DNA from 4 places in the Pseudomonas sp. Eqa60 genome. Region 2 is predicted to be linked to each of the others. Evidence: predicted binding sites of a transcription regulator. Region 2 holds the regulator's gene; each other region holds the start of a gene.
The links. Region 2 encodes FliA, which starts transcription of late flagellar genes. Its sites were predicted from a motif close to CTAAAGTTTNNNNNNNNNNNGCCGNTAA; they were not measured.

Region 1: the regulator FliA is predicted to act here: its motif matches at 4,280-4,307, upstream of KI242_RS02515 (methyl-accepting chemotaxis protein).
Region 3: the regulator FliA is predicted to act here: its motif matches at 5,686-5,713, upstream of KI242_RS30580 (methyl-accepting chemotaxis protein).
Region 4: the regulator FliA is predicted to act here: its motif matches at 2,417-2,444, upstream of KI242_RS24455 (methyl-accepting chemotaxis protein).

The regions. Positions count from the first base shown of each region.
Region 1 is NZ_AP024342.1:560,741-568,205, forward strand. Features, by position in the region: gene mscK (mechanosensitive channel MscK) at 1-616, opposite strand, end outside; gene KI242_RS02510 (potassium/proton antiporter) at 679-2,421, opposite strand; gene KI242_RS02515 (methyl-accepting chemotaxis protein) at 2,598-4,223, opposite strand; gene KI242_RS02520 (methyl-accepting chemotaxis protein) at 4,418-6,043, opposite strand; gene KI242_RS02525 (hypothetical protein) at 6,355-6,585, shown strand; gene KI242_RS02530 (cell division protein ZapA) at 6,582-6,884, shown strand; gene KI242_RS02535 (methyl-accepting chemotaxis protein) at 7,003-7,465, shown strand, end outside.
Region 2 is NZ_AP024342.1:1,926,373-1,933,837, reverse strand. Features, by position in the region: gene KI242_RS08720 (chemotaxis protein CheA) at 1-862, opposite strand, end outside; gene KI242_RS08715 (protein phosphatase CheZ) at 875-1,663, opposite strand; gene KI242_RS08710 (chemotaxis response regulator CheY) at 1,694-2,065, opposite strand; gene fliA (RNA polymerase sigma factor FliA) at 2,231-2,971, opposite strand; gene fleN (flagellar synthesis regulator FleN) at 2,968-3,798, opposite strand; gene flhF (flagellar biosynthesis protein FlhF) at 3,917-5,239, opposite strand; gene flhA (flagellar biosynthesis protein FlhA) at 5,251-7,380, opposite strand.
Region 3 is NZ_AP024342.1:6,712,403-6,719,867, forward strand. Features, by position in the region: gene KI242_RS30560 (aldose 1-epimerase family protein) at 1-749, opposite strand, end outside; gene KI242_RS30565 (TetR family transcriptional regulator C-terminal domain-containing protein) at 862-1,440, opposite strand; gene KI242_RS30570 (ABC transporter six-transmembrane domain-containing protein) at 1,576-2,502, shown strand; gene KI242_RS30575 (phosphatidylinositol-specific phospholipase C domain-containing protein) at 2,506-3,474, opposite strand; gene KI242_RS30580 (methyl-accepting chemotaxis protein) at 3,594-5,570, opposite strand; gene KI242_RS30585 (LysR substrate-binding domain-containing protein) at 5,763-6,683, opposite strand; gene KI242_RS30590 (NorM family multidrug efflux MATE transporter) at 6,834-7,465, shown strand, end outside.
Region 4 is NZ_AP024342.1:5,428,913-5,436,377, reverse strand. Features, by position in the region: gene purU (formyltetrahydrofolate deformylase) at 1-84, shown strand, start outside; gene KI242_RS24460 (hypothetical protein) at 153-335, shown strand; gene KI242_RS24455 (methyl-accepting chemotaxis protein) at 376-2,265, opposite strand; gene KI242_RS24450 (helicase HerA-like domain-containing protein) at 2,459-3,946, shown strand; gene KI242_RS24445 (DciA family protein) at 3,961-4,416, opposite strand; gene secA (preprotein translocase subunit SecA) at 4,739-7,465, shown strand, end outside.

The DNA of each region.
Region 1 (7,465 bases), 1.4 Mb from region 2:
CCTGGCGGCGCAGGGGGATCAGCGCGTTGATCGCTGCCAGCTCGGCGTTGAGCAGGTTGCGCTGGTCGGCGCTGAGCAGCTTGCCGCCGTCCTTGCCGGATTTGAGTGCGGCGTTGATCTGCAGGATGCGCGTCTGGCTGCTGCTGATCTCCGCCTGGGCGCGCTCGGGGCGGGTCTGGGCGGTGATGTCCAGGGTATTGGCGTCGGCCAGGGCCTTTTGCAGGTCGCCCTGCAGGCTGGTGCGCTCGGTCAGCAGCTGTTCGAGCTGCGATACCGGCAACGAGCCGTAGCGCTGGATCACCGGGACCACTTTGCTGGCTTTCAGGCGGGCCAGTTCGCGCTGGTTTTCCGATGTCTGGCGCGGGGCATTGCTCAATTGCTGCTTGAGATCGCTCAGGCGCTGCTCATAGTTCTGCTTGTTGGCCAGCTGATTCAGGGTGTTCTGCAGCAGGGTCTGCAGGGCCTTCTGGTCGGCCTCCGGCAGTTTGCGCTCGGCGATCTTGTCCAGGCTCTGCTGGACCGCCTCGGCGCTGGGCGGGTCACCGCCCTGTACCGCGCCGACAGAGAGGCTCAGGCCCAGCAGGGCAACAGCGAAAAATTTACGCAGGATAGGCATAGAGGTCGGTCAAGCAAGTAGGAATAGGGGGCGCCATGCCGGGGGCTGACGCGTTCCGCAGTTTAGAGGAAGAGTCCGGGGCCGGGGCGACTTCCTTCGGGGAATCTGACGCCGACCTTGCCGATCTTGTTCCCGTCCATCACGGCCACGGTCCAGATGGTGTTGTTCCATTCCACCTGGTCGCCGACCACCGGTGCACCACCGACCTTCTGGGCGATGAAGGCGCCCAGCGGCATGTCTGCGTCCTGGCCGTCGAGCTTGAGCCCGTAGAGCGCCGAGACCGCGCCCAGCTGGGCATCGCCCTCGAGCACGAAGTCACCGAAGAAGCGCAGGTCCAGGCCGCGTTCCGGAGCCTGGCTGAAGAGTTTGCCCAGGGCCGGGAGGTTGTGTTCATGGCCGATCACGCACAGCAGATCGTCGGCTTCGAGCACCGTACTACCCGACGGATGGAGCAGTTGCTGGCCACGAAACAGTGCGGCGATGCGCGTGCCCTCGGGCATTTTCAGCTCCCGCAGGGCGGCGCCGATGCACCATTTCTCCGCCCCCAGGCGGTAGACGAACAGCTCCCACTCGCTGGTGACGTGGACCTCCAGGGCCGCCCGGGAGATCGGTGCCGGCTCCGGTGGAACCGTCACCTTCAGCCACTTGGCCACCCACGGCAGGCTGGTGCCCTGCACCAGCAGCGAGATCAGGACGATGAAGAACGCCAGGTTGAAGTACAGCTGGGCATTGGGCAGCCCGGCCATCAGCGGGAACACCGCGAGAATGATCGGTACCGCACCGCGCAGCCCGACCCAGGAAATGAAGGCCTTTTCCCGGCCATGGAAGGCCTTGAACGGCGCCAGGCCCACCAGCACCGACAGCGGTCGGGCGAACAGGATCATCCACAGCGCCAGGCCCAGGGCCGGCAGGGCGATGGGCAGCAAGTCGTGGGGGGTGACCAGCAGCCCCAGCACCAGGAACATGCCGATCTGTGCCAGCCAGGCCATGCCGTCGAGCATGTGCAGGATGCCGTGGCGGCTGCGTACCGGGCGGTTGCCGATCACCAGGCCGCACAGGTACACGGCGAGGAAGCCGCTGCCGTGCAGGGCGTTGGTCAGGGCGAACACCACCAGGCCGCCGGCCACCACCAGGATCGGGTACAGACCGGTGGCCAAGTGGATGCGGTTGACCAGTTGCAACATCAGCCAACCACCGCCCAGGCCGATCACCGCGCCGATGCCGAACTCGCGGATCAGGTCCGTCAGCAGGCTCCAGTGCAGGCCGGTGTGGCCGCTGGCGAGCATGTCGATCAGGGTCACGGTGAGGAACACCGCCATCGGGTCGTTGCTGCCGGATTCGATCTCCAGGCTGGCGGTGACCCGCTCGTTGAGGCCCTTGCCCCCCAGCAACGAGAACACCGCGGCGGCGTCGGTGGAACCGACGATGGCGCCGATCAGCAGGCCCTGGATCAGGTTGAGGTCGAACAGCCAGGCGGCTGCCATGCCGGTCAGGCCAGTGGTGATCAGCACCCCCACCGTGGCCAGGGACAGCGCCGGCCACAGGGCCACGCGGAAACTCGCGACCCGGGTACGCAGGCCGCCGTCCAGCAGGATCACGGCCAGGGCCAGGTTGCCCACCAGGTAGGCGGTCGGGTAGTTGTCGAAGATGATGCCGCCGCCGTCCACCCCGGCGGTCATGCCCACGGCCAGGATGATCACCAGGATCGGGATGCCCAGGCGCGATGAAAGTGAACTCACCAGAATGCTCGCACCTACCAGCAACGCGCCGATCAAGAACAGGCTGTTGATGGTCGTCGCATTCAAAGGCAGTACTCCAGGGCGAAAAAGGCGGGCGCAGGCTGACCATGCAGTCTGCGTGCCAGCGATTCTAACCTGTTGAAATACGCCACTGTCAAAAAGCTTTTGGCGACAGTGGCGGATTCCCCAGGTGCGAATTCCGGCGCCGTTTTACCGGCGCCATCCAGGGCTGGCGGGGTGTTTCAGAGGCGGAAGCGGGCAACCATGCCGTTGAGGTCCACGGCCAGGCGCGACAGCTCGTTGCTGGCTGCACTGGTCTGGTTGGCACCGGTGGAGGACTGCACCGACAAGTCGCGGATGTTCACCAGGTTGCGGTCCACTTCCCGGGCCACCTGGGCCTGTTCTTCAGCGGCGCTGGCGATCACCAGGTTGCGTTCGTTGATCTCGATGATGGCGCTGTTGATGGTGTCCAGGGACAGGCCGGCACCCCGGGCGATATTCAGGGTCGATTCGGCACGTTCGGTGCTGTTGCGCATGGAATCCACGGCGTGCTCGGTGCCGCTCTGGATGCTGCCGATCATGCGTTCGATTTCGCTGGTGGACTGCTGGGTGCGGTGGGCCAGGGCGCGGACTTCGTCGGCGACCACGGCAAAACCGCGACCGGCCTCACCGGCACGGGCGGCCTCGATGGCGGCATTGAGGGCCAGCAGGTTGGTCTGGTCGGCCAGGCCGCGAATCACGTCCAGCACCTTGCCGATGTCCCGGGACTCGTTGGCCAGGTCGCCGATCAGGCTGGCGGTGCCCTGCACATCGGAACTCATGCGCTCGATGGCCGACACGGTTTCCTGCACCAGGTCGCGGCCGTCGCCGGCGGAGGCGGTGGCATTCTTCGAGGCTTCGGAGGTGCTCACCGCGTTGCGCGCCACTTCTTCCACGGCGCTGGTCATTTCATTGACCGCGGTGGCGGCCTGTTCGATCTCGTTGTTCTGCTGGGTCAGGCCGCGGGCGCTTTCCTCGGTGACGCTGTTGAGCTCTTCGGCCGCCGAAGCCAACTGGGTGGCGGAACCGGAGATGCGCTGCAGGGTGTCGCGCAGTTTTTCCTGCATCTTGGCCATGGCCTGCAACAGGCGCCCGGCCTCGTCACTGCCATCGACCTTGATCGGCCGGGTCAGGTTGCCCTCGGCGATTTCCTCGGCGGCGCCCAGGGCGTTGGCGATGGGCTGGGTGATGCTGCGGGTCAGCAGCCAGGCGAAGAGGAAGGTCAGGCCAGTAGCCAGCACCAGCAGCGCCACCACCAGGTTGAAGGCCGAGGAGTACTGCTCGGCGGCTTGCTGGTTGGTGTCCACGGTCTGCTGGGTGTTGATCTCCAGCAAGCGGTTGAGCACGGTGTTCATGGCTTCGGAGTTGTTCAGCAGTTCGGTATTGAGCAAGTTGCGCAGCTCATCCACCTGATTGTTGCGCGACAGGCTCTTCATCCGCTCTTCGATCTGCCGGTACTGGCCCAGCAGTTGGAGGTACTGCTCGTAGGCGGATTTTTCTTCCGGGCTGGTGATGAATTTTTCGTAGATGACCTGGGCGGCGCGGATCTGCTGGTTGCGCATTTCCAGCAGTTCGATGGTCTTTTGCTGCACGTCCGGCTCACGGTTCACCAGCAAGCGGTAGGACAGCACCCGCAGGCGCAGGGTCAACTGGGTGAATTCGTCGAGGCTCTTGATGCTTGGCACGCTGCTCGACGTGATGTCTTCGGCGGCGCCGCGGATCTTGCTCATCTGGTTCAGGGCGAACACCCCGAGGATCAGCATCAAGCCGCCGATCATGGCGAAGCCGAGGAAGGCCCGCGGAGCGATATTCATATTACGAAGGGACATGGTAGGTACCAAAAAGGGCGCATCCGTGCGGGGCTTGAGACTGACTCTACCGTGACTTATCGGTCGTACGACTAAAGTCTTGAGTCTCGCCGTGGATTAAGCCTGTCCGGTACCTGCCTGCTGGGGTGCCTTGAACGCCACCCTCACCAGCCCCCACCGCTCAACGGCGGGAGCTGGAGCAGGGCGCAAGGGCTTCAGAGCTTGAATCGGGTGACCAGGTTGTTCAGGTCGACCGCCAGGCGTGACAGCTCGCTGCTGGCGGCCTGGGTCTGGTTGGCACCGGTGGTGGACTGTACCGACAGGTCGCGGATGTTCACCAGGTTGCGGTCCACTTCACGGGCCACCTGGGCCTGTTCTTCAGCGGCGCTGGCGATCACCAGGTTGCGTTCGTTGATTTCGCTGATGGCGCTGTTGATGGTGTCCAGGGACTGGCCGGCCCCCCGGGCGATGCTCAGGGTCGATTCGGCGCGTTCGGTGCTGTTGCGCATGGAGTCCACGGCGTGCTCGGTGCCGCTCTGGATGCTGCCGATCATGCGTTCGATTTCGCTGGTGGACTGCTGGGTGCGGTGGGCCAGGGCGCGGACTTCGTCGGCGACCACGGCAAAACCGCGACCGGCCTCACCGGCCCGGGCAGCCTCGATGGCGGCATTGAGGGCCAGCAGGTTGGTCTGGTCGGCCAGGCCGCGAATCACGTCCAGTACCTTGCCGATGTCCCGGGACTCGTTGGCCAGGTCGCCGATCAGGCTGGCGGTGCCTTGCACGTCGGAGCTCATGCGCTCGATGGCCGACACGGTTTCGCGCACCAGGTCGCGGCCGTCGCCGGCGGAAGTGGTGGCGCTCTTCGAGGCTTCGGAGGTGCTCACCGCATTGCGCGCCACTTCCTCCACGGCGCTGGTCATTTCATTGACCGCGGTGGCGGCCTGTTCGATCTCGTTGTTCTGCTGGGTCAGGCCGCGGGCGCCTTCCTCGGTGACGCTGTTGAGCTCTTCGGCCGCCGACGCCAACTGATGGGCGGAGCCGGAAATACTCTGCAGGGTGTCGCGCAGCTTTTCCTGCATCGTGACCATGGCTTGCAGCAGGCGCCCGGCTTCGTCGCTGCCATCGACCGTGATGGGGCGGGTCAGGTTGCCTTCGGCGATCTCTTCGGCGGCCCTCAGGGCATTGGCGATGGGCTGGGTGATGCTGCGGATCAGGCGCCAGGCGAACAGCAGGGTCAGGGCGCTGGCCAGCACCAGCAGCCCCACCACCAGATTGAAGGCTCTGCGGTACTGAGCGGCAGCATCATCGTCGGCGACGGTGGCGTAATGGCTGTTGATCTCCACCAGTTGGTTGAGGACCGCGTTGATCTTTTCGGCGCTGTCCATCAGGTCGGTATTGAGCAGTTGTTGCATGGCCTCAAGCTGGTTGTTGTGCGACAGCTCGATCAGTTGGCTCTCCAACTGCCGGTGGTGGCTCAGCAGCGTGCCGTATTGCTCGTAGGCAAGGCGCTCCTCGGGGCTGCTGATGAGCTTCAGGTACTGGGCCCGGGCTTCTTCGATCTTCTGGTTGCGCTGGTCGATGGCATCCAGGGTCTGCTGCTGGGCCTGGGGTTCGCGGTTGAGCAGCAGCCGGTAGGCCTGGACCCGTTGGCGCAGGCTGAGCTGGGTGAATTCATCGACGCTCTTGATGCTCGGGATGGTGTCCTGGCTCATGCGCTCGGTGGCTGAGCGGATCTTGCCCATCTGATTCAGGGCGAACACCCCGAGAAACAGCATCAGGCAGCCGATCAGGGCAAATCCGAGGAAAGCCCTCGGGGCAATATTCAGGGAGCGCAGGGACATGGACATTACCTCGGGTGAGCGCTTTATTGCGCTGGCAGGATCAGGGACGTACCTGTCTATCGCGTTGAACAATGGCTTCTTGAACCGGCGGATGCAGTTTCAGAAATTTCTTATGCGTAACTGGGAAAGTTCATAAAAGTCCGAGACTCCGACGAGGCGTCAGGAACCGGAGCGCAGAATGACAGTCTCTAACAGCTCTCGCGGAAGGGTCATCGCCAGTAAAATCAAGGCTTTGCGCCTGGATAACCCTGGCATCCAGGGTGACTTTTCTTTATCGTACGCGCCCTTTGCAAAAAGCCCGGAAGATCAAAATGTTGGAAGCATCCCTCAGCCAATTGGAACAGCTGGTCAGCGACCTGGTGGTACAGAACCAGGAACTGCTCGGTACGAACGCAGCCCTCAAGGAACAACTGGACCAGGCCAAGGATGAAAACGAAAGCCTGCAACTGAGCCTGATGGAGCAGGAAGAAAAGCAAGGCGCCACCGCTGCCCGCATCCAGGCGCTGGTTGAGCGTGTCAGCGCGAGCCCGGCCAATCCATGAGACATCACATCGATGGAGTGAAGGTCGTTTCGATCCTGGGGGAGGATTACTCGATCAAGGCGCCGGCCGGGGAAGAACAGACCCTGATGGACGCTGCGCTGATGCTCAAGGCGGCCCTGGCCGACACCAAGAAGAAGTACCCGACGCTGATCGGCGAGCGCCTGCTGGTGCTGGCGGCGATGAACCTGTGCTCGCAGCAGATCGAGATGCAGAAGCGCCATGCCCAGGAACTGGAGCGCTATCAAGAGCAAGTGAGCGCCACTGTCGAGGTCATCGCCAAGACCATTCAACAGAACTGACGGAACTGCACACAGCCGCAGGGTTATAGGTTGGACAAACATAACTAATGTTTGTATACAGCCTTCCGCGGCTGGCGCGACATTTCAGCCTCTTATACCAATAAGAAAGAGGTGTTCCATGCAATTCTGGCGACGCAGTATTCAATGGCAACTCGTCCTCAGCATGGGCTCGGCCCTGCTGGTCAGCCTGCTGGTGGTGGTGGCGGTCTACACCGTGGTGATCAACCACCTGACCCAGAACTACCTGGTGGACAAGGCGCTGCCTTCGAGCATCGAAGCCATGCGCAACGATATCGAACGCATTCTCGCCCAGCCGCTGACGGTCGCCCGGGACATTGCCAGCAACGGCATGCTGCGCGATTGGCTGGCAGGCGGCGAGGATCCGGCCCAGGCCCAGGTGTTCGTCGACTACCTGGAAGGCATCCGCGCCGAAAACCAGGCCTTCACCACCTTGATGGTGGGCACCGCGACCAACCACTACTACAACGAGAAGGGGCTGGATCGCACCCTCAGCCGTTCCAATCCCAAGGACGCCTGGTTCTACAGCTTCATCGACAGCGACAAGCCGCGGCTGCTCAACA
Region 2 (7,465 bases):
TGATCAGGTCGCTGCCGGCTGCGGCTGCGCTTGGTGCGGCTGCGGCAGGAGCGGCAGGCGCCGCCGCCACGGCCGAATCCAGGGCCTCCACGGCGAAGTTGCCCTTGCCATGCAACTGGTCCAGCAATGCTTCGAATTCATCGTCGGTGATCTCATCACCTGCGCCAGCCGCACCACTGGTGGCACTGGCCGCGGCCGGTGCCACGGCATCCGGGGCGAACTGGCCCTTGCCGTGCAACTGATCGAGCAGGGATTCGAACTCCGCGTCGGTGATTTCATCGCTGGCCGGCTCGCCCTGGGCCGCAGGTGCGGCGGCAGGCGCTGCTTCGGCTTCGGCCTTGGCGGCATTCAGCGAGTCGAGCAACAGCTCGAATTCGTTATCGGTGATGTCCCCTGCCGGGCTTTCTTCAGCCACAGGCTCGGCAACCGGCTCAACCACCTCTTCCACAGCAGGTGCTGCAGGCTCGGCGCCGGCAGGTTCGGCCAGGCGCGCCAGGGCCGCCAGCAACTCCGGTGTGGCAGCGGTGATTTCGGTGCGCTCACGGACCTGGCTGAACATGCCGTTCACCGCGTCCAAAGCTTCAAGCACCACGTCCATCAGTTCCGAGTCGACTCGCCGCTCACCCTTGCGCAGGATGTCGAAGACGTTCTCGGCGATGTGGCAGCACTCCACCAGCTCATTGAGCTGGAGGAAGCCGGCGCCCCCTTTAACAGTGTGAAAACCGCGAAAAATTGCATTGAGCAAATCCGCATCATCCGGCCGGCTTTCCAGCTCGACCAGTTGTTCGGACAGTTGCTCTAGAATCTCGCCGGCCTCAACCAGGAAATCCTGAAGGATCTCTTCATCGGCGCCGAAGCTCATTAATGGGTGCTCCTAGAATCCAAGGCTGGAAAGCAAATCGTCTACATCGTCCTGACCGGACATAACGTCTTCCCGTTTATCGGCATGAATCTGCGGACCTTCACCCTTGGCGAGATGTTTTTGCGGATCTTTTTCAGCGAGGATCGATTCACGGTCATGTTCGATACCGGCGAAACGATCGACCTGGCTGGCCATCAAGACGAGTTTGAGCAGATTGCTTTCGACTTCCGTGACCAACTGGGTCACACGCTTGATCACCTGACCGGTCAGGTCCTGGTAATCCTGCGCCAGCAGAATGTCGTTGAGGTGGCCGGAAACGGTACGGGTTTCCTGTTCGCTGCGCGTCAGGAAACTGTCGACCCGGCGCGCCAGCTCGCGAAACTCTTCAGCGCCGACCTCGCGCCGCATGAAGCGCCCCCAGTCTGCGCTCAAGGCCTGGGCTTCAGTGCTCAAGCCGTTGACCAGCGGGGTGCTGCTCTCCACCAGGTCCATGGTGCGGTTGGCTGCGGCTTCCGTCAGCCGGACCACATAGGACAGGCGCTCAGTGGCATCCGTGATCTGTGAAACTTCCTCGGCTTGCGGCATGTGCGGGTCAATCTGGAAATTGACGATCGCGCTATGCAGCTCGCGGGTGAGCTTGCCCACTTCCTGGTACAGGCCGCGGTCACGGGTCTGATTGAGCTCATGGATCAATTGCACCGCTTCGCCGAACCGGCCCTTTTCAAGGCTCTCGACCAGTTCCAGCGCATGTTTTTTCAGGGTCGACTCAAAGTCGCCCAGTGAAGATTCGTTATGCTCCATAGCTCCCCCGTGGCGGAATGGCTACGCGTCTCAACCGATGCGTTCGAAGATTTTTTCGATCTTCTCTTTCAACGCCTGAGCCGTGAATGGTTTGACGACATAGCCGTTTACGCCGGCCTGGGCAGCTTCGATGATCTGCTCGCGCTTGGCTTCAGCAGTCACCATCAATACCGGCAGGTGCTTGAGTTTTTCATCGGCGCGCACGTGGCGCAGCAGGTCGATACCGGTCATGCCCGGCATGTTCCAGTCCGTTACCAGAAAGTCGATGCTCCCGCTGTTGAGTACCGGAATGGCGGTAGTGCCATCGTCGGCCTCGACCGTGTTGGTGAATCCCAGATCACGCAACAGGTTCTTAATGATCCGCCGCATCGTTGAAAAGTCATCAACGATGAGGATTTTCATGTTCTTGTCCAATTCGACCTCCAAGCAGTCTTAAACGCATCCAGCACCTGAACGCGCCATTCAATCAATCCGGCATAACACACAACGACTGCATGGAGCACATACTGCAAGACCGGTGCAGCGCTTGCTTCACCGGTCCTGAACGCAGTGTCCCCACACTGCCTGTCAGCGCGCTCGCCACTCCCCCAAACGCCCCCGCAAACGGGCTGCGCACTGGCTGTGTAACTGGCTGACCCGCGATTCGCTGACCCCCAGGACCTCACCGATCTCCTTGAGGTTCAGCTCTTCGTCGTAGTACAGCGCCAACACCAGTCGCTCGCGCTCCGGCAAATTGGCAATCGCATCCGCCAACGCGGCCTGGAAGCGTTCATCCTCCAGGTCCCGTGACGGCTCGAGATGAGCACTGGCGCCATCCTCATGCAGCCCTTCATGCTCGCCGTCCTGCAACAGGTCGTCGAAACTGAACAGGCGGCTGCCCAAGGTGTCGTTCAAAATCCCGTAATAATCGTCGAGACTCAATTGAAGTTCGGCCGCAACTTCATGATCTTTAGCGTCACGACCGGTTTTAGCTTCAATTGCGCGAATCGCATCACTGACCATGCGCGTATTACGGTGCACCGAACGCGGCGCCCAGTCGCCTTTACGAACCTCGTCGAGCATCGCCCCACGGATACGGATACCCGCGTAGGTTTCGAAACTCGCCCCCTTGCTCGCGTCGTATTTGGTCGACACTTCGAGCAAACCGATCATCCCGGCCTGAATCAGGTCTTCTACCTGAACACTGGCCGGCAACCGCGCCAGCAGGTGATAGGCAATACGCTTGACCAGAGGCGCGTAGCGCTCGATCAATTCGTACTGGCTGTCACGCGCCGACTTCTTGTAGAGGTTGTAGCCACTGGCAGTCATAGCACCGGTCCCGCTGTTTGATGCACTAGCCGCTCGACAAAAAACTCCAGATGCCCGCGTGGGTTCGCCGGCAACGGCCAGGTATCGACTTTTTGCGCGATGGCCTTGAACGCCAATGCACACTTCGAACGAGGAAAGGCTTCATAGACCGCACGCTGCTTTTGCACGGCCTTGCGTACGCTTTCGTCGTAGGGAACTGCGCCGACGTATTGTAAGGCCACGTCCAGGAAGCGATCCGTGACCTTGGTCAATTTTGCAAACAGGTTGCGACCTTCCTGAGGGCTCTGAGCCATGTTGGCCAGGACCCGGAAACGGTTCATGCCGTAGTCGCGGTTGAGCAGCTTGATCAGCGCGTAGGCGTCCGTGATCGAGGTCGGCTCGTCGCACACCACCAGCAGTACTTCCTGGGCCGCGCGGACAAAGCTGACTACCGAGTCACCAATACCCGCAGCGGTGTCGATCACCAGCACATCGAGATTGTCGCCGATATCGCTGAAGGCCTGGATCAGGCCAGCGTGCTGCGCAGGGCTCAGGTGCACCATGCTCTGGGTGCCCGAGGCGGCCGGTACGATGCGGATGCCTCCAGGCCCCTGGAGCAGCACATCGCGCAGTTCGCAACGACCCTCGATGACGTCGGCCAGGGTATGTTTGGGAGTCAGGCCCAGCAGGACATCGACATTGGCCAGTCCCAGGTCGGCATCCAGCAGCAAGACCCGCCGGCCGAGCTCAGCCAGAGCCAGGGACAAGTTCACTGACACATTAGTCTTGCCGACGCCACCTTTGCCGCCGGTCACCGCAATCACCTGTACGGGATGCATGCTGCCCATGTTCTTTCTTTACCTTGTCTTACTTAGACGGGGCCACATAACTGGCTGCGCGTTCACCATTGGAACAATGCATGGCAGACCATCGATGTAGATACACTGCAATCTATTCATGATTACCTCAGCCAACCCGTTTGGACGGGCTGTGGTAAAGGTCAGCGAACATGTCGGCCATGGCTTCCTCGCTGGGTTCTTCCTGCATCTGTACGCTTACCGCGCGACTCACCAGCTGATGCCGGCGAGGCAGGTGCAGATCGTCAGGAATCCGCGGACCATCAGTGAGATAGGCAACCGGCAGTTCATGACTGATGGCCAGGCTCAGCACTTCGCCAAGACTGGCTGTTTCATCAAGTTTAGTCAGGATGCAACCGGCCAGGCCGCAGCGTTTGTAGCTGTGGTAGGCGGCGGTCAGCACCTGTTTCTGGCTGGTGGTAGCCAGTACCAGATAGTTCTTCGCACGAATGCCACGACCGGCCAGGCTCTCCAGTTGCATGCGCAACGCCGGATCGCTGGCCTGCAGGCCGGCGGTATCGATCAGCACCACGCGCTTGCGCAGCAGCGGATCCAGTGCCTGGGCCAGGGACTGGCCCGGGTCCACATGGGTCACCGACACATTGAGGATGCGCCCCAGGGTCTTGAGCTGCTCCTGGGCGCCGATGCGGTAGCTGTCCATGCTCACCAGGGCAATGTTCTGCGCCCCGTACTTGAGCACGTAGCGCGCCGCCAGCTTGGCCAGGGTGGTGGTCTTGCCCATGCCGGCCGGGCCGACCATGGCGATCACGCCGCCCTCTTCCAGAGGCTCGACTTCCGGGGTCTGGATCATTCGCGCCAGGTGCGCCAGCAACATGCGCCAGGCCTGACGGGGTTCGTTGATTTCGGTAATCAGTGCCAGCAGGTCGCGGGCCAGCGGGCCCGACAGGCCGATGCGCTGCAGGCGACGCCAGAGGTTGGCCTGCTCCGGACGGCTGCCCTGCAATTGGCTCCAGGCCAGGGAGCCGAGCTGCACTTCCAGCAGTTCGCGCAGACCGTTGAGCTCGAAACGCATCGAGTCCAGCGCCCGCGTATCGGCAGGTGGCGCTGCAGGAGCCGGCGCCGGGCGCGGACGCTCGGTCAGGGTCGGCTCGATCAGGGGCTCGGCCGCGGTCAACGGCAGGCCGGCGAACAGCTGGCGATTGGTGATCGAGGCACTGTCGCCCTCGCCCCGCAGGCTTAGTTCGGCCTGGGCGGTGACAATCCGCGACTGGGTCTTGCGCAGCTCGTCCTCGAGTTCCATGTTCGGAACCCGTGGCGACAAGGCCGACAACTTGTAATCCAGCGCAGCCGTCAGCTCGACACCGCCGGCGATCCGCCGGTTGCCGATGATGGCGGCTTCAGCGCCCAACTCATCACGAACCAGTTTCATGGCCTGACGCATATCGGCGGCGAAAAAACGCTTAACTTGCATAACCCACTACCTCAGCCGTTGGGCCCTACTGTCGCAACGATGGTCACTTGCTTGTTGTCCGGAATTTCCTGGTACGCCAGCACATGCAAACCCGGGACGGCGAGACGGCCGAACCGCGAGAGCATGGCGCGGACCGGCCCCGCTACCAACAGAATCACCGGTTGACCTTGCATCTCTTGACGCTGCGCCGCATCGATCAGCGAACGCTGCAGCTTCTCTGCCATGCTTGGCTCCAGCAGAACGCCTTCTTCCTGGCCTTGTCCTGCCTTCTGCAGACTGCTGAGCAAAATTTGTTCCAACCTTGGCTCCAAGGTGATCACAGGCAGCTCAGACTCAGTGCCTACAATGCTTTGGACGATGGCACGAGACAATCCGACGCGTACCGCGGCAACCAAAGCGGCAGTATCTTGACTCTTGGCGGCATTGTTGGCGATGGCTTCGGCAATGCTGCGGATGTCGCGTACCGGCACCTGCTCGGCCAGCAGCGCTTGCAGGACCTTGAGCAACTGCGACAGCGACAGCACGCCCGGCACCAATTCCTCGGCCAGCTTCGGCGAACTCTTGGACAACACTTGCAGCAACTGCTGGACCTCTTCGTGGCCGATCAGTTCGCTGGAGTGCTTGTACAGAATCTGGTTCAAGTGGGTGGCGACCACGGTACTGGCGTCCACCACGGTGTAGCCCAGGGACTGCGCCTGCGGCCGTTGGCTGATTTCGATCCACACCGCTTCCAGACCAAAGGCCGGGTCCCGAGCGGAGATGCCGTTGAGCGTGCCATAGACCTGCCCCGGGTTGATCGCCAGCTCGCGATCCGGATAGATCTCCGCTTCGGCCAGGATCACCCCCATCAGGGTCAGGCGGTAGGCGCTCGGCGCCAGGTCCAGGTTGTCGCGGATATGCACCGTGGGCATGAGAAAGCCCAGGTCCTGGGAGAGCTTCTTGCGCACCCCCTTGATCCGCGCCAGCAATTGCCCGCCCTGGTTGCGATCCACCAGGGGAATCAGGCGGTAACCGACTTCCAGGCCGATCATGTCGATCGGCGTCACGTCGTCCCAACCCAACTCCTTGGTTTCCAGGGCACGGGCCGGGGAAGGCAGCAGGTCCTGTTGACGCTGGACCTCTTCCAGAGCCTTGACCTTGACCTGGTTCTGTTTTTTCCAGACCAGGTAAGCGGCGCCACCGGCCACGGCCGCCAGGCTGAGGAAGGAGAAGTGCGGCATGCCCGGCACCAGCCCCATCACGGCCATCAGGCCGGCTGCCACCGCCAGCGCCTTGGGCGAAGCGAACATCTGGCGGTTGATCTGCTTGCCCATGTCTTCGGAACCCGAAGCCCGGGTCACCATGATCGCCGCCGCAGTGGACAGCAACAGTGATGGCAATTGCGCCACCAAACCGTCACCGATGGTCAGCAAGGCGTATACCCGGCCCGCATCGCCAAAGCTCATGTTGTGCTGGAAGATACCGACGGCCATGCCGCCGATCAGGTTGATGAACAGGATCAGCAAACCGGCGATGGCGTCACCGCGCACGAATTTGCTGGCACCGTCCATGGAACCGTAGAACTCGGCCTCCTGGGCCACTTCGAGACGGCGCAGCTTGGCCTGGTTCTGGTCGATCAGGCCGGCGTTCAAGTCAGCATCGATGGCCATCTGCTTGCCGGGCATGGCGTCCAGGGTGAAGCGCGCGCTCACCTCGGAAATACGGCCGGCACCCTTGGTCACCACCACGAAGTTGATGATCATGAGGATCGCAAAGACCACGATACCGACCACGTAGTTGCCGCCGATCACCACCTCACCGAAGGCCTGGATCACCTTACCGGCAGCGGCGTGGCCATCCTGGCCATGGAGCATCACCACCCGGGTCGAGGCCACGTTGAGCGCCAGTCGCAACAGCGTGGCCACCAGCAGGATGGTGGGGAACACGGCAAAGTCCAGCGGCCGCAGGGCGTACACGCACACCAGCAGAACCACGATCGACAAAGCGATGTTGAACGTGAAGAACACGTCCAGCAGGAACGCCGGGACCGGCAACATCATCATGGCCAGCATGACCAACAGCAGCACCGGCACACCCAGATTGCCTCGACCGAGGTCAGCCAGGTTGCTGCGAGCCGTGTTGATTAACTGAGAGCGATCCACCGATTTACCCCGTTCCGTAAAGCAAACTTTTGACGCCTGAAGCGGCACGGGGCTGCTACTGCAAGAAACCTTCCAACTTTTACCG
Region 3 (7,465 bases), 2.2 Mb from region 2:
GAAACCTGCTTCACCGGCGCGGCGAACTTCGCCCCCTGCTCCAGGAACGGCGTGCTGAAGTTACTGTGGTAGAGCGCCTGGTATTCCTTGGGGTAGTCGCCGTTGTTGGTCAGGGTGTCGTTGAGCGCAAACCGGGTGCTGCCGGGTTCGGTCACCAGTTCGGTGGCGACACTGAAATCGACCTTCTTGAACGCCTGCTCCTTGAGCTCGCCCCGCAGGTGAATGGCATACGGCGGTTGCTCGTCGATATGCAGCGTGACCTTGCTCGCCGGGATGTTGGCAGCGCGGCCGTGCAGGGTCAGCAGCTCGCCATTGTCCAGGCCCGGGTGCCCGACCCACTCATAGCCACAGCGGGCCACCAGTTCGTTGAAGCCCTCCAGCCAGCCCAGGCCGCCGCGGCCGTTAAGCTCGATGAAGGCCGGGTTGACCACCTCCTTGACCGGCGAATCCCAGCCCAGGCGCACATCGCCCACCGAAGCCTGCAGCACGTTCATGCCCCGGGTCGGCACCACCGAGAGCTGCATCACGCCGTTGTCGATGTCGACGATGCTCACCCCCTCCTGGCGTCCGCCATGCAGGGTGCGCAGGGTCACGGAAAACGGCCGCTCGGTCTTGACCCCCAACTGTTCACTGGTCAGGTGCAGGTTGCGGGGAGCCTTGTCGGTATCGAGCAATACATAGTCCCAGGCCATGGCGTGGGAGGTGGCGGCCAGCGCGCCAAGGGTGACCAGCAGTTTCAGCGGAGTCATGCAGGAGTGCCTTTTTTGGAGTTGTGCGGTTTTTATAGCCCTGAAGAATCGTTTCAGCAAGGCCAAAAACCCCAACTAGCCGGACAAACTCCACTCCGCTGGCCGTTTCCTGTCAGCCCTCGAATCCCAGCAGCAGGCCAGCCACTTCCATGACTTCCTGCAACGCCGACTGGGCAGCTTCGGGGGAAGCCCGCAGCAACAGGTCATCGGCGTAACCCATGGTCTGGGCGAACAGTTGCCTTGCCGCGCGCTCGGGGCTGGCGCAGCGGAATACCCCCGTGCGGACCCCATCGGCAATGATCGCCGCCAGCATGTCCCGCCACTGGCCGTTGATCCTCAGGTAGGCCTGCGCCAGCTCGGCGTCATGCATGGCTTCGTCCCAGGCATCGAGCCACAGCGCCCAGCCGGCTTCGGCGGAATCGGGCAGGCAGTCACGGAGAAACCCCAGCAAGGCGTCCATGGGCGCGGCACCGCGCAGGGGCTGGCCCACCGCCTCCAACTGGTCATCGGCAAACCGCACGAAGGCTTCGCGGCGCAGCCCCTTCCAGTCACTGAAGTAGTGATAGACGTGGCTGCGAGACAGCCCCGCATGCTCGGCCAGGTCCCGGGTGGAAACCTCGGCGAAACCCTTGCTGCGGAATAATTCCAGGGCCGCCTGGATGATCTGGTCTTTACGGTCGTTACGCGACATGTGCAATCAGGCCTCTTGGCGCCAGGATGGACGGCGCTTGCATTTTGAGCGTTCGCTCAAAGATAATTGAGCAGTCGCTCAAAGATAATTGAGCAGTCGCTCAATATTAACCGTTATCACTCTTGTGGTGCACTCATGTCCGCCGTCACCCCACTCATCGTCGTGGATCCAACCCAGAAAATCGGCCAGCAGACCGCCAGCCAGACCCTCAAGGCCATTGCTCGGGCCTATCCGGGCAAGCTATTCGTCACCTTGTCCCTGGTGGCCCTGGAAAACGCCCTGCTGCTGGCCTACCCGCTGTTCGCCGGCTTCGCCGTGGATTCGATCCTGCGGGGCGACGCTGCCCATGCGCTGATCTATGCCCTGGTGGTGCTGGGCTTCTGGGTAGTGGGCGCGGCGCGGCGCGCGGTGGACACCCGTACCTTCACCCGCATCTACGCGGACCTGGCGGTGCCGGTGATTCTCAACCAGCGCCTGCAACAGCAGGACACCTCCACCGCCGCGGCGCGGGTGGTGCTGGCCCGGGAGTTCGTCGACTTCTTCGAAAAGCACGTGCCGACCATCGCCACGGCCCTGGTGTCGATCGTCGGGGCGGCAGTGATGCTGCTGGTGATCGAACCCTGGATCGGCCTCGCCTGCCTCACGGCGCTGTTGCTGTGCATGACCCTGCTGCCACGTTTTGCCCGGCGCAACCAGCAACTGCACGAACGCCTGAATAACCGGCTGGAAAAGGAAATCGGCCTGGTGGCCAGGGTCGGCGCGGTCTCGCTGCAGCGTCACTATCGCCTGCTGTCGCGGCTGCGCATCGGGCTCTCGGATCGGGAAGCCGCGGCCTATCTGTTCCTTGGCGCTGTGGCAGCGGTGCTGTTCGTCATTGCCATCAGCCAGTTGGCGCTGTCGCCCGAGATCAAGGCCGGCCATGTGTATGCGGTGATGACCTACCTGTGGACCTTTGTCAGCAGCGTCGATGAAGCACCGACCATGGTCGATCAACTGGCGCGCCTGCGGGACATCGGCAAGCGCGTGGACCCGGGGCTCGGTGAACCGACCGAACCCCGGTGAAGCTCAGAACGGCCGGATGCGATAGCCGCCGGAGTTCTGCTCGGCGAACTTGTAGTAGGCCGAGAGGTTGACCTTCTCGCTGATGTGCTGGGCGAACGACACCCCGTCATCGCCCCAGACCCGGCCCACATGGCTGTAGGCAAAGGCCTGGGCCGCCCACTTCTTGTCGCCCTTGGACATGTTGTTCATGGCCACGTAGCCGGACGACTGGCCGGACATGCCACTGACCTTGCCGCTGACATCGTTCTGGCCATTGGTCACCGGCGAGATGAACACCTTGGCGCTGGAAGTCCGGGCCTCGGCGTACTGCGAGAGCTTCTGGTTTTCCGAGTGGTTGAGCACCAGCAGGACCTTGCCCTGAAGCTGGCTGGCGGTGGGCCAGGACTTGCCCTTGAGGTTGCCCTGCAAGGCGCTTGCGCTGCTGCCGATGTGCGTGGCCAGGTCCTGGGGGGTATAGAGCTTGCCCTGGAAGACCCGGGTCACCAGCTCATCGAAATCCTTGGGCGTGCGCCCCGAGCTTTCCTTCGACCAGCCCTGCTTCTTGTCGAGGATCACCGTGATGGGAAAGTGCCCGGGGTGGTTGTCGCTCCAGTTCTTGACGTCGTTGAGGCAGGCTTCGAGATCGTTCTTGCCGGTGCCATCGCCCGTGCAATTGTTGTCGTTGCCGGACTGGAACAGGGTGCCGGGGTTGTGCCGCACGAACCAGTGCCGGGGCGAGCCGCCGGTCACCGCATCGCGCTGGTCCCAGAAGTCCAGTTCCAGGGTGCGCACACTGTCGAGCACGCTGCTGAAGGTGCTTGCGTATTGCTTCTCGTAGCAGTTGTGACAGGCCACCTGGGCGATGCCGTTGAACGGGGTATTCCAGGTAGCCGGGGCGATGAACGCCGGGCTTTCCTGGCTGAACGCCGCCGGGCTGAGCAAGAGTGCCGACAGCGCCAGGGCGCGGGGGACGAAACGGGAAAGATGAGTCATGCCAGCTCCTGCTGAAAGGGAGGTCCTTGGGGCAAACCACTGCTCATCTGTTTTAGTCGAATCAAGCCTCATTGCAACTTTCGCCCCCCAACCCGGATTGAGGGGCGAGGCGGCAGCCGTCAGCGGAAGCGATCGACTTCCTGGCGCAGGTCCGCGGCCAGGGTTTCCAGCTCACGGGCAGTGACCGCCAGGTTGGACACCACTTCACGCTGCTCGCTGTTGGCCTGGGCAATGCTCTGCAGATTGCTGCTGAGTACCGTGGCGGTGCTGCTCTGCTCCTGGGTCGCGGTAGTGATGGCGGCAAACTGCTCGCCGGCGCTGCGGCTCTGCTCGTCGATCAGGGCCAGGGCCGAGGCCACGTCGGCGTTGCGCGACAGGCCTTCCTGCATCAGGCGGTTGCCCTGCTCCATGGTCTGGATGGCGTGGCCGGTTTCCTGCTGGATGCTGTTGATCATCTGGGAGATTTCATCCGTGGCTTCACGGGTACGCGAGGCCAGGTTGCGTACCTCATCCGCCACCACGGCAAAACCGCGGCCCTGCTCACCGGCCCGGGCGGCCTCGATAGCGGCATTCAGGGCCAGCAGGTTGGTCTGGTCGGCAATCGCGGTGATCACTCCGACAATTCCTCCGATCTCCTGGGAGCGCTGGCCCAGGGTGTTGATCACCGTGGCCGTGCTGTTGAGGGCTCCGGCGATCTGTTCCAGGGAAGACGAGGCCTCTTGCATGGAGGTGCGGCCAATATGGGTCTGCTGGGCGTTTTCCTGGGCCAGGCGCTGGGTACTGCCCATGTTGTCGGCGATGTTCAGCGAGGTGGCGCTGAACTCCTCCACCGCCCCGGCCATGCTGGTGATCTCGCCGGACTGCTGCTCCATGCCTTCATATGCACCGCTGGACAAGCCGGACAGCACCTGGGCCCGGCCATTGACCTCGGCGGCAGAGCGGCGGATGTGCTCGACCATGGTCGACAGGGCTTCGCCCATCTGGTTGAAGCTGCGGGCCAACTGGCCGATTTCGTCATGGCTGGCAACGTTCAGCCGTGCGCTCAGGTCACCGCCGCCCAGGGCCTGGGCCTGGCGCACCAGGTCGCTCAGCGGTGCCAGCTTGCTGCGCAGCAGCCAGACCGTAGCGCCCACCGCCAGCAGCATGGCCAGCAGGCTGCCGATCACCAGCCGAATACCAACGCTCCAGGTCACCGCGCGGATCTCTGCCTTGGGCATGCTCGCCACCACCGACCAGGGGCCCCCCTCGAACGGCACTGCCAGGCTGTAGAAGTCTTCGCCCTGATCACTCCAGAAACGCCCCTTGCCCGGCTCCTTGGCCGCTTGCGCCATGACCTGCGCCGCCTGCTCCGGCGCCTGCACGCCGGCCGGTGGCACCAGCCACTTGTTCTGCTCGTCGAGCAGGGCCAGGGAGCCGCTCTGGCCGATGCGGAAGCGCTTGAGGTTGGCGAACTGGGCATTTTGCGCATCGGTGTAATCGAAGCCGACAAACAGCACCGCGATGACCTTGCCGCTGCGGTCCAGCACCGGGGTGTACTGGGTCATGTAGAAGCGTTCGAAGAGCAAGGCCCGGCCCACATAACCCTGGCCCGCCATGAGTTTCTGATAGGCCGGGTGGGCATGGTCGAGCAAGGTGCCGATGGCGCGGCTGCCATCCTGCTTGCTCAGGGAGGTACTGACCCGCACGAAGTCATCGCCACTGCGCACGAACAAGGTCGCCACACCGGCGGTCATCTGCTTGAACTGGTCGACTTCGGCGAAGTTGTTGTTCAGCACCACATCCCCCAGGTGCAATCCCGGGGTCTGCACCCCGGCCACGCTCACCGGTTGTTCCGGATGCAGGCTCAGGCCGCTGCTGAAGCGGTTTTCGAACAGGCCGCTGAGGCGCTGGGTGCTCTCGCGCAGGCTGCCGTGGAACGTGTTGAGCTGATCGGCCAGCAGGCGGGCTTCACTGGCCAGGTGTTCCTCTCGGGTGTCGAGGTTCGCCGAGTCCAGCGAACGCAAGGCGAACAGGGTGCTGCCGCTGATCACCAGGGCGAGTATCAAGGCAAGGGCGAGCCCTAGCTGAGAGGCTATGCGGGCACGGGGTTGGGACATGATGGCTCCTTGCCGAGAAGGCGGATCATCCTGATCGGTCAGCACCCTCGGCAGTCATAATTCTAAGATTTTTAATCAGTTAGGACCTTCCTGAACGCTGGTTCCATAACCCATGGATTCGGCGGCACAAGCCAATACTTGAGCGCTTTGCAGGGATATTTGCACGCCCCGCCAGCCGGGTACTGCAACGTTTCAGCCCAGGCGCTCTACGGCGGGCAGTTGCATGGCCTGGACCTCGCCCTGAAGGAAGTCGCTGAGGCGCCGCAAACGCTCGCCTCCGGGCCGGGTCCTGGGCCACACCAGATAGTAGTTCAGGCCACTGGCCACCGCTGTCGGCCAGGGCAGGCTCAAGCGACCCTGGGCCACATCCTCGGCCACCATCAGCAAGTCCCCCATGGACACGCCATAACCCCGCGCAGCGGCAATCATCCCCAGCTCCAGGGTGTCGAACACCTGCCCGCCCTTGAGGGACACCTGGTCGGTCAGGCCCATGTGCTCCAGCCAACTGCGCCAGTCGCGGCGGTCCGGGGTCGGGTGCAACAGCTCGGTGGCGGCCAGGCGCGCCACGTCCCAGGGCTGATCATTGAGCAGGTTCGGCGCGCCCACCGGAATCAGCAGTTCGGGAAACAGGTAGCTGGCCTCCCAGTCCGGGGGGAAGTGGCCATTGCTCAGCAGCACCGCGCAGTCGAAGGGCTCCTGGTTGAAGTCCACCGAGTCCACGTCCATCCAGGCACTGGTGAGCTGCACCTCATTGCCCGGCTGCAAATGGCGGAAGCGGCTGAGTCGCGCCAACAGCCAGCGCATGGTCAGGGTCGAGGGCGCCTTCATGCGCAAGATGTCATCTTCGGCACGCAGGGTATTGCAGGCCCGTTCCAGGGCACCGAAGCCCTCGCGTATCCCCGGCAGCAGCAAGCGCGCCGCCTCGGTCAGTTGCAAGTTGCGCCCGCTGCGCTGGAACAGCCGGCAAGCGAAGTGATCCTCCAGGGTCCGGATATGCCGGCTGACCGCACTCTGGGTGATCGACAGCTCTTCGGCTGCCCGGGTGAACGAGCTGTGCCGGGCCGCTGCCTCGAAGGCGCGCAGGGCATACAGCGGAGGAAGACGACGGGACATGCAGGCACTCCAGGACGGGACAGGGCCACGCTACCAGAAAGTGCTTCGCATGAGTTTTAATCATGCCAGCAATCGTTTTTATCCCTTTGTGCTATGGGCCAAGAGCGCCGAGAATCAGCGCTCTCCCGGACTTTCTCCTGATCGAGCCTGATGACCATGCAGCATCCAGCACGTACCGAACTCTGGGCCATCCTGCGGCTGGCGGGGCCGCTGATCGCCTCGCAGCTGGCGCACATGCTGATGGTCCTCACCGACACCCTGATGATGGCCCGCCTGAGCCCCGAGGCCCTGGCCGGCGGCGGCCTGGGTGCGGCCAGCTACTCCTTCGTATCAATCTTCTGCATCGGCGTGATTGCCGCGGTGGGCACACTGGTAGCAATCCGCCAGGGCGCTGGCGACATCGAGGGCGCAGCGCGCCTGACCCAGGCCGGGCTCTGGCTGGCCTGGCTGATGGCCCTGGTGGCCGGCCTGCTGCTGTGGAACCTCAAGCCGCTGCTGTTGCTGTTCGGCCAGACCGAAAGCAACGTCCACGCCGCCGGCCAGTTCCTGCTGATCCTGCCGTTCGCCCTGCCCGGCTACCTGAGTTTCATGGCCCTGCGCGGCTTCACCAGCGCCATCGGCCGGGCCACGCCGGTGATGGTCATCAGCCTGGGCGGCACCGTGGCCAACTTCCTCCTCAACTACGCGCTGATCACCGGCATGTTCGGCCTGCCCAAGCTCGGCCTGGTGGGCATTGGCCTGGTGACCGCCATCGTCGCCAACTGCATGGCCGTGGCCCTGGC
Region 4 (7,465 bases), 3.4 Mb from region 2:
GAGAAAATGGTCCTGGCCCGCGGCCTGCGCTATCACCTGGAAGACCGTGTGCTGGTGCACGGCAACAAGACTGTGGTGTTCTGATTGAAAAAAAACCAGGCGCGGGGGTTCAATACCCCGCTCCTGGTTTTGCACCTCACGAGGTCAGCCCGATGACCGATCCACTGGATAAAGCCACGTCCAAGGCACCCGCCACCCTCGGCGAAGGTTGCCTGAGCCGTTATGACCCCGATGAGTTGAGCCCTGACGACGGCACCGATTTTCCCGATGCCGCGCAGTTGTGGGAGCAATTGCAGCAGGAACCCCAGGCGCCATCCCGGCCCAAGCCTGCTTGAGCCTGCCGCCGGCTAGCCGGCGACAGGGCGTTGGGCGCTTTCAGATCCTGAAACTGCCCACCAGTTGCTTCAAGCGTGCTGCCTGCTGCTCCAGATCGGAGCAGGCCCGCAAGGTGGCCTGGAGGTTTTCCACGCCTTCCTGATTCAGCGTATTGATCTCGGTAATGTCCATATTGATGGACTCCACCACCGAGGTCTGCTCTTCGGTCGCCGTGGCCACCGACTGGTTCATGCCGTCAATCTCGCCTATGCGCTGGGTCACGCTGTTGAGTCGTTCCCCGGCCTGGTTGGCGATTTCCACGCTGTCCTGGCTGTGGCGCTGGCTGTTGCTCATGGTGCTCACCGATTCGCGAGCGCCCACTTGCAGCTCCTCGATCATGCCCTGCACTTGCTGCGCCGACTCCTGGGTGCGGTGCGCCAGGTTGCGCACTTCATCGGCAACCACGGCAAAGCCGCGTCCTGCCTCGCCGGCCCGGGCCGCTTCGATGGCTGCGTTGAGGGCCAGCAGGTTGGTCTGCTGGGAAATGCTGGTGATCACTTCGAGGATCTGCCCGATGTTCACGGTCTTGCTGTTGAGGGTTTCGATGTTGCTGCTGGAGGCGCTGATCATGTCCGACAGTTGGTTCATCGCCTGGATGCTGCGATCCACCACTTGCTGGCCGTCTTCGGCGAGGTTGCGCGCATCGCTGGCCTGTTGCGAAGCCTGGGCGGCATTGCGGGCGATTTCCTGGGCGGCGGCCCCGAGCTGATTGATGGCGGCGGCCACGCTGTTGGTGCGGCTGGCCTGCTCGTCGGAGTTGAGCATCGACGAGTTGGAGGCGCTGACCACGCGCAGGGCGACTTCGTTGACGTGCTCGGTGGCCGAGGACACTTCGCGGATCGAGCCGTGGATGCGTTCGACGAAACGGTTGAAGGCGGTGCCGAGGATGCCGAACTCGTCCTGGTTATGGATGTTCAGGCGTCGAGTCAGGTCGCCTTCGCCATCGGCGATGTCCTGCATGGCCCGGGTCATCACGTGCAGCGGCTGCATCAGCAGGCGGATCAGCAGGCCCAGCAGGGCAATGGTCAGGGCCACGGCCGTCAGGGTGGCGATGATCGCCGAGGTGCGGAACTCGCTGAGCATGGCGAAAGCCTTGTCCTTGTCCACGGACAGGCCGATGTACCAGTTCACCGAGGACAGGCCCTTGATCTGGGTGAAGGTGACAATGCGCGGCTTGCCATCGACAGTGATCTCGCTGAGTTCACTGCTGATCTTGGGGGTGTCCTGGGGGTAGACGTCCTTGAGGGTCTTCATCACCAGGTTCTTGTCCGGGTGCACCAGGATCTTGCCGTCGGCGCTGATCAGGAAGGCGTAGCCCATGCCGTCAAAGTCCAGGGCATTGATGCTGTCGGTGATTACTTGCAGGCTCAGATCGCCGCCGACCACACCGATCCTCTGGCCGGCCTTGATCACGCTGTCGACGATGGAGATCACCAACTGGCCGGACGCCAGGTCGATATAGGGTTCGGTCAGGGCCGAGCCGCTGCTGCTCTCGGCACTCTTGTACCAGGGGCGGGCGCGAGGATCGTAGCCATCCGGCATCTTGCTGTTGGGACGGATGATGAAGGTGCCGTCATTGTTGCCCAGGTAGGCCCCCATGAAGGTCGAGCTGACGGATTTCTGTTCCAGCAGGTTGCTGACATTCGCAGGGTCCGTGTTGAGGGCCACCGACTGGGAGATGTTCTCGATCAGCAGGGCGCGACCGGCGAGCCAGGTCTGAATATTTTTTGCCGTGACGTCGCCCATTTCCTGAAGATAGTTGTCCAGATCATCACGAATGGCGTTGCGTTGCAGGTAATCGTTGTAGAGCGTGAATAGTGCAAATGCAGCTATGACGATCAGCGAGGCGGCAAGCAGGATCTTGTGGCTGAAGCGCAGATTTTTGTTCATGGCTTGGGGTGTCCGCTAAGGTCTTTGAGTCCAGGGCATCGGGTTGGAAAAACGCACAGAAGGGCGGTGTTATAAGTAAGCTGATATCTCCATCTATCCCAAGGGAATTACCTGACCTTTATTTCAGATACTTCTGATCCATCATTTATTCATATCGACCGTGTAAGGCCAAAGATTAACCAGGGGTGACAAAATGCCTGACTCATCGCAACTCGTAATCGGTGCCGGCCTCGATGGCCTGCCGATCGCCCAGGCCATGCGCCTGGCCAACCGCCACGGTCTGGTGGCGGGCGCCACGGGCACCGGCAAGACCGTCACCCTGCAGCGCCTGGCAGAAGCCTTCAGTGATGCCGGGGTAGCGGTATTTGCCGCAGACATCAAAGGCGACCTCTGTGGGCTGGGGGCTGCGGGCAACCCCCAGGGCAAGGTTGCCGAGCGGATCGCCGGCATGCCCTGGCTCAAGCATCAACCACAGGCCTATCCGGTGACCCTGTGGGATATCCATGGGCAAAGCGGTCATCCTCTGCGCACCACCCTGAGCGAAATGGGCCCGCTGCTGCTGGGCAGTTTGCTGGAACTCACCGACAGCCAGCAGTCGGCGCTGTATGCGGCGTTCAAGGTGGCTGATCGCGAAGGCCTGTTGCTGCTCGACCTGAAGGACCTCAAGGCGCTGCTCAACCACCTCAAGGACAACCCGCAGCTGCTCGGGGACGATGCTGCGTTGATGACTACCGGCTCAAGCCAGGCGCTGTTGCGGCGCCTGGCGACCCTGGAGCAGCAGGGCGCCGAAGCACTGTTCGGTGAGCCGGCGTTGCAGCTGGAGGACATTCTGCAGCCGGCCGCCGATGGTCGTGGGCGGATTCATCTGCTCGATGCCAGCCGCCTGGTGCATGAGGCGCCGAAAGTCTATGCGACCTTCCTTTTATGGCTGCTGGCCGAGCTGTTCGAGCAACTGCCGGAGCGGGGCGATGCGGAAAAACCGCTGCTGGCGCTGTTCTTCGACGAAGCGCACCTGCTGTTCGCCGGTACTCCCAAGGCCTTGCAGGACCGGCTGGAGCAGGTGGTGCGGCTGATTCGTTCCAAAGGTGTGGGGGTGTATTTCGTTACCCAGTCGCCCGGGGACCTGCCGGACAATGTCCTGGCTCAATTGGGATTGCGTATCCAGCATGGCTTGCGGGCCTTTACTGCCAAGGAACAGAAGTCCCTGCGCGCCGTGGCGGATGGTTTCCGTCCCAACCCCGCCTTCGATGCGCTGGCGGTACTGACCGAGCTGGGCATCGGCGAAGCGCTGGTGGGCACCTTGCAGGACAAGGGCACGCCAGAAATGGTCCAGCGGGTACTGGTGGCGCCGCCGCAGTCGCGGATCGGGCCGCTGACCGAGGCCGAGCGCCAGGCCCTGATCGCCAGTTCGCCGCTGCTGGGGCGCTATGACAAACCGATCGACCGCGAATCAGCCTATGAAGTGTTGCTGGGGCGCAAGGAGTTGGCACCGCAGGATCAGCAGCCTTCTGGCAAAGCAGCGGCTGAAGAGCCCAGCCTGGCCGACCGGGCGGGTGAGTTCCTTGGCACGGCTGCCGGGCAGGCATTGAAGTCGGCCATGCGCCAGGCGGCTAATCAATTGGGACGGCAACTGGTGCGGGGCTTGATGGGTTCCCTGCTCGGCGGCAGCAAGCGGCGCTGAAGTACAGGCTTGAGTCAGCCCCGCGGTTTGGCGTGGCTGGCCAGGCGCTCCAGGGCCGCGCGCAGGTTGGGATCGGTGATGCCCTCTGCGGTGGCCTGGATGGTTTCAGCGGCGTTGTTCGACAGGTCCATGGTGTGTCCCGCGGCCCCTTGCTGGACCGTCGGCGGCTGGACCTTGAACAGGATGCGCGTCAGGTTGCTGAACTCGTTGAACTCCAGCAATTGACGTTGCAGGCGCTTTTGCTGATAGCGCAGGCGCGTTGCCCAGTGCCCGTCGGTGACGATCAGCAGCAGGCTGCCTTCACGCCAGGAAGCAACGTGGCAATGTTCGCGAGCGGCCGGCTGCAGCTGGCTTTCCAGCAGGCGCTGCAGATGTGCCAGGCGCTGGGCGTGGCCGAGTATGGCTTTCAGAGGCTTGGCTTCGCGAAGAAGAACGGCGGGAGCGCGTGCCGTAAGGGGGCGAAATGCCATGATCAGAAACCTGAAGTTACAGAGGCGCCATGGTAGCAGAAAGCGCCCGCCACGCCGGTGCCATCGCTTGTTCGTACTTTGATCAATTTCTAGTTCTTTGCTGATCGTAATCATTAACTTCTGTGGTCAATGGGCTTGAAGTTCAGCGAAAAGCCCTTATTTTAGGTGAGCCCCGTCACAGCGCTGTGCCAGCATCGTGGAATAACGCCACTTTCCTCACCATCGTTTCCGGGTAGAATGCTCGTTCGCATGCGGCCATGAGGGCTGCTCGGGCGACTCACGGGGCCGCCCTCCAACCCTATGTGTGGAAGATCCTGCCGATATGTTTGCGCCTTTGTTAAAGAAACTTTTTGGAAGCAAGAACGAGCGTGAAGTCAAACGCATGCTCAAGACGGTACAGATCGTCAATGCCTTCGAAGAGCAAATGGTGGCCCTTTCGGACGATCAATTGCGTGCCAAGACTGCCGAGTTCAAGGCCCGTATCGCCAAGGGTGAAACCCTCGACAAACTGCTTCCCGAAGCCTTCGCGGTCGCCCGTGAAGCCGGTAAGCGGATCATGGGAATGCGCCACTTCGATGTGCAGCTGATCGGCGGCATGACCTTGCATGAAGGCAAGATCGCCGAGATGCGCACCGGTGAGGGCAAGACTCTGGTAGCGACCCTGGGTGTGTACCTCAATGCGCTGTCCGGCAAGGGCGTGCACGTGGTGACCGTGAACGACTACCTGGCTCGCCGCGACGCCAACTGGATGCGCCCGCTGTACGAATTCCTCGGCCTGAGCGTCGGCGTGGTCACGCCGTTCCAGCCGCCTGAAGAGAAACGTGCTGCTTACGCCGCCGACATCACCTACGGCACCAACAACGAATTCGGTTTCGACTACCTGCGCGACAACATGGCTTTCAGCATGGAAGACAAGTTCCAGCGCGAGCTCAATTTTGCCGTGATCGACGAAGTCGACTCGATCCTCATCGACGAAGCCCGTACTCCGTTGATCATTTCCGGCCAGGCTGAGGACAGCTCCCGCCTGTATACCGAGATCAACAAGCTGATCCCGCGCCTCGAGCAGCACATCGAGGAAGTGGAAGGCCAGGTCACCAAGGCCGGGCACTTCACCGTCGACGAGAAGACCCGCCAGGTCGAGCTCAACGAAGCCGGTCACCAGTTCATCGAAGAAATGCTGACCCAGGTCGGCCTGCTGGCTGAAGGCGAAAGCCTCTACTCGGCGCACAACCTGGGCCTGTTGACCCACGTTTACGCCGGCCTGCGTGCGCACAAGCTGTTCAACCGCAACGTTGAATACATCGTCCAGGATGGGCAGGTGGTCCTGGTGGACGAACACACCGGTCGTACCATGCCCGGTCGCCGCTTGTCCGAAGGCCTGCACCAGGCCATCGAAGCCAAGGAAAACCTCAATATCCAGGCCGAGAGCCAGACCCTGGCCTCGACCACCTTCCAGAACTACTTCCGTCTGTACACCAAGCTGTCCGGCATGACCGGCACCGCCGACACCGAAGCCTTCGAGTTCCATCAGATCTACGGTCTGCAGGTGATGGTGATTCCGCCTAACAAGCCGCTGGCCCGTAAGGACTACAACGACCTGGTGTTCCTGACCGCGGACGAGAAATACGCCGCGATCATCAACGACATCAAGGAGTGCATGACCCAGGGCCGTCCGGTGCTGGTAGGCACCGCGACCATCGAAACGTCCGAGCACATGTCCAACCTGCTCAACAAGGAAGGCATCGAGCACAAGGTCCTGAACGCCAAGTTCCACGAAAAGGAAGCGGAAATCATTGCCCAGGCCGGTCGCCCGGGCGCCCTGACCATCGCCACCAACATGGCCGGTCGTGGTACCGACATCCTGTTGGGCGGCAACTGGGAAGTGGAAGTGGCTTCCCTGGAGAACCCGACTCCGGAGCAGATCGCCCAGATCAAGGCCGACTGGCAGAAGCGTCACCAGCAAGTGCTGGAGTCCGGTGGCCTGCAGGTGATCGCTTCCGAGCGCCATGAGTCCCGTCGTATCGACAACCAGCTGCGTGGCCGTGCCGGCCGCCAGGGCGACGCCGGTTCCAGCCGCTTCTACCTGTCCCTGGAAGACAGCCTGATGCGTATCTTCGCCTCTGACCGGGTGAAGAACTTCATGAAGGCCCTGGGCATGCAGTCCGGCGAGGCGATCGAGCACCGCATGGTGACCAACGCCATCGAGAAGGCCCAGCGCAAGGTCGAAGGCCGCAACTTCGACATCCGCAAGCAATTGCTGGAGTTCGACGACGTCAACAACGAGCAGCGTAAAGTGATCTATCACATGCGCAACACCTTGTTGGCCGCGGACAACATTGGCGAAACCATCGCCGACTTCCGCCAGGACGTGCTCAACGCTACCGTCAGCGCCCACATCCCGCCGCAATCGCTGCCTGAGCAGTGGGACGTGGCAGGCCTGGAAGAAGCCATCCAGAGTGGCTTCGGTGTCAGCCTGCCGATCCAGCAATGGCTCGACGAAGACGATCACCTGTACGAGGAAACCCTGCGCGAGAAGCTGCTCAACGAGCTGATCGCCGCGTACAACGAGAAAGAAGACCAGGCCGGTGCCGAAGCCCTGCGCACTTTCGAGAAGCAGATTGTTCTGCGGGTACTGGACGACCTGTGGAAAGACCACCTGTCGACCATGGACCACCTGCGTCACGGTATTCACCTGCGTGGTTACGCGCAGAAGAACCCGAAGCAGGAGTACAAGCGCGAATCCTTCACCCTGTTCTCCGAGTTGCTCGACTCCATCAAGCGCGACTCGATCCGCGTGCTGTCCCACGTCCAGGTGCGTCGCGAAGACCCGGCCGAGGAAGAGGCTCGCCTGCGTCAGGAAGCCGAGGCTCTGGCCCAGCGCATGCAGTTTGAACACGCCGAGGCACCGGGGCTGGATCAGCCGGAAGCCCTGGAAGAGGGCGTCGAGGTCGATGTGGCCCTGGCCACCGCGCCAGTGCGCAACGAGCAGAAGCTTGGCCGCAATGAACTGTGCTACTGCGGTTCGGGCAAGAAGTACAAACACTGTCAC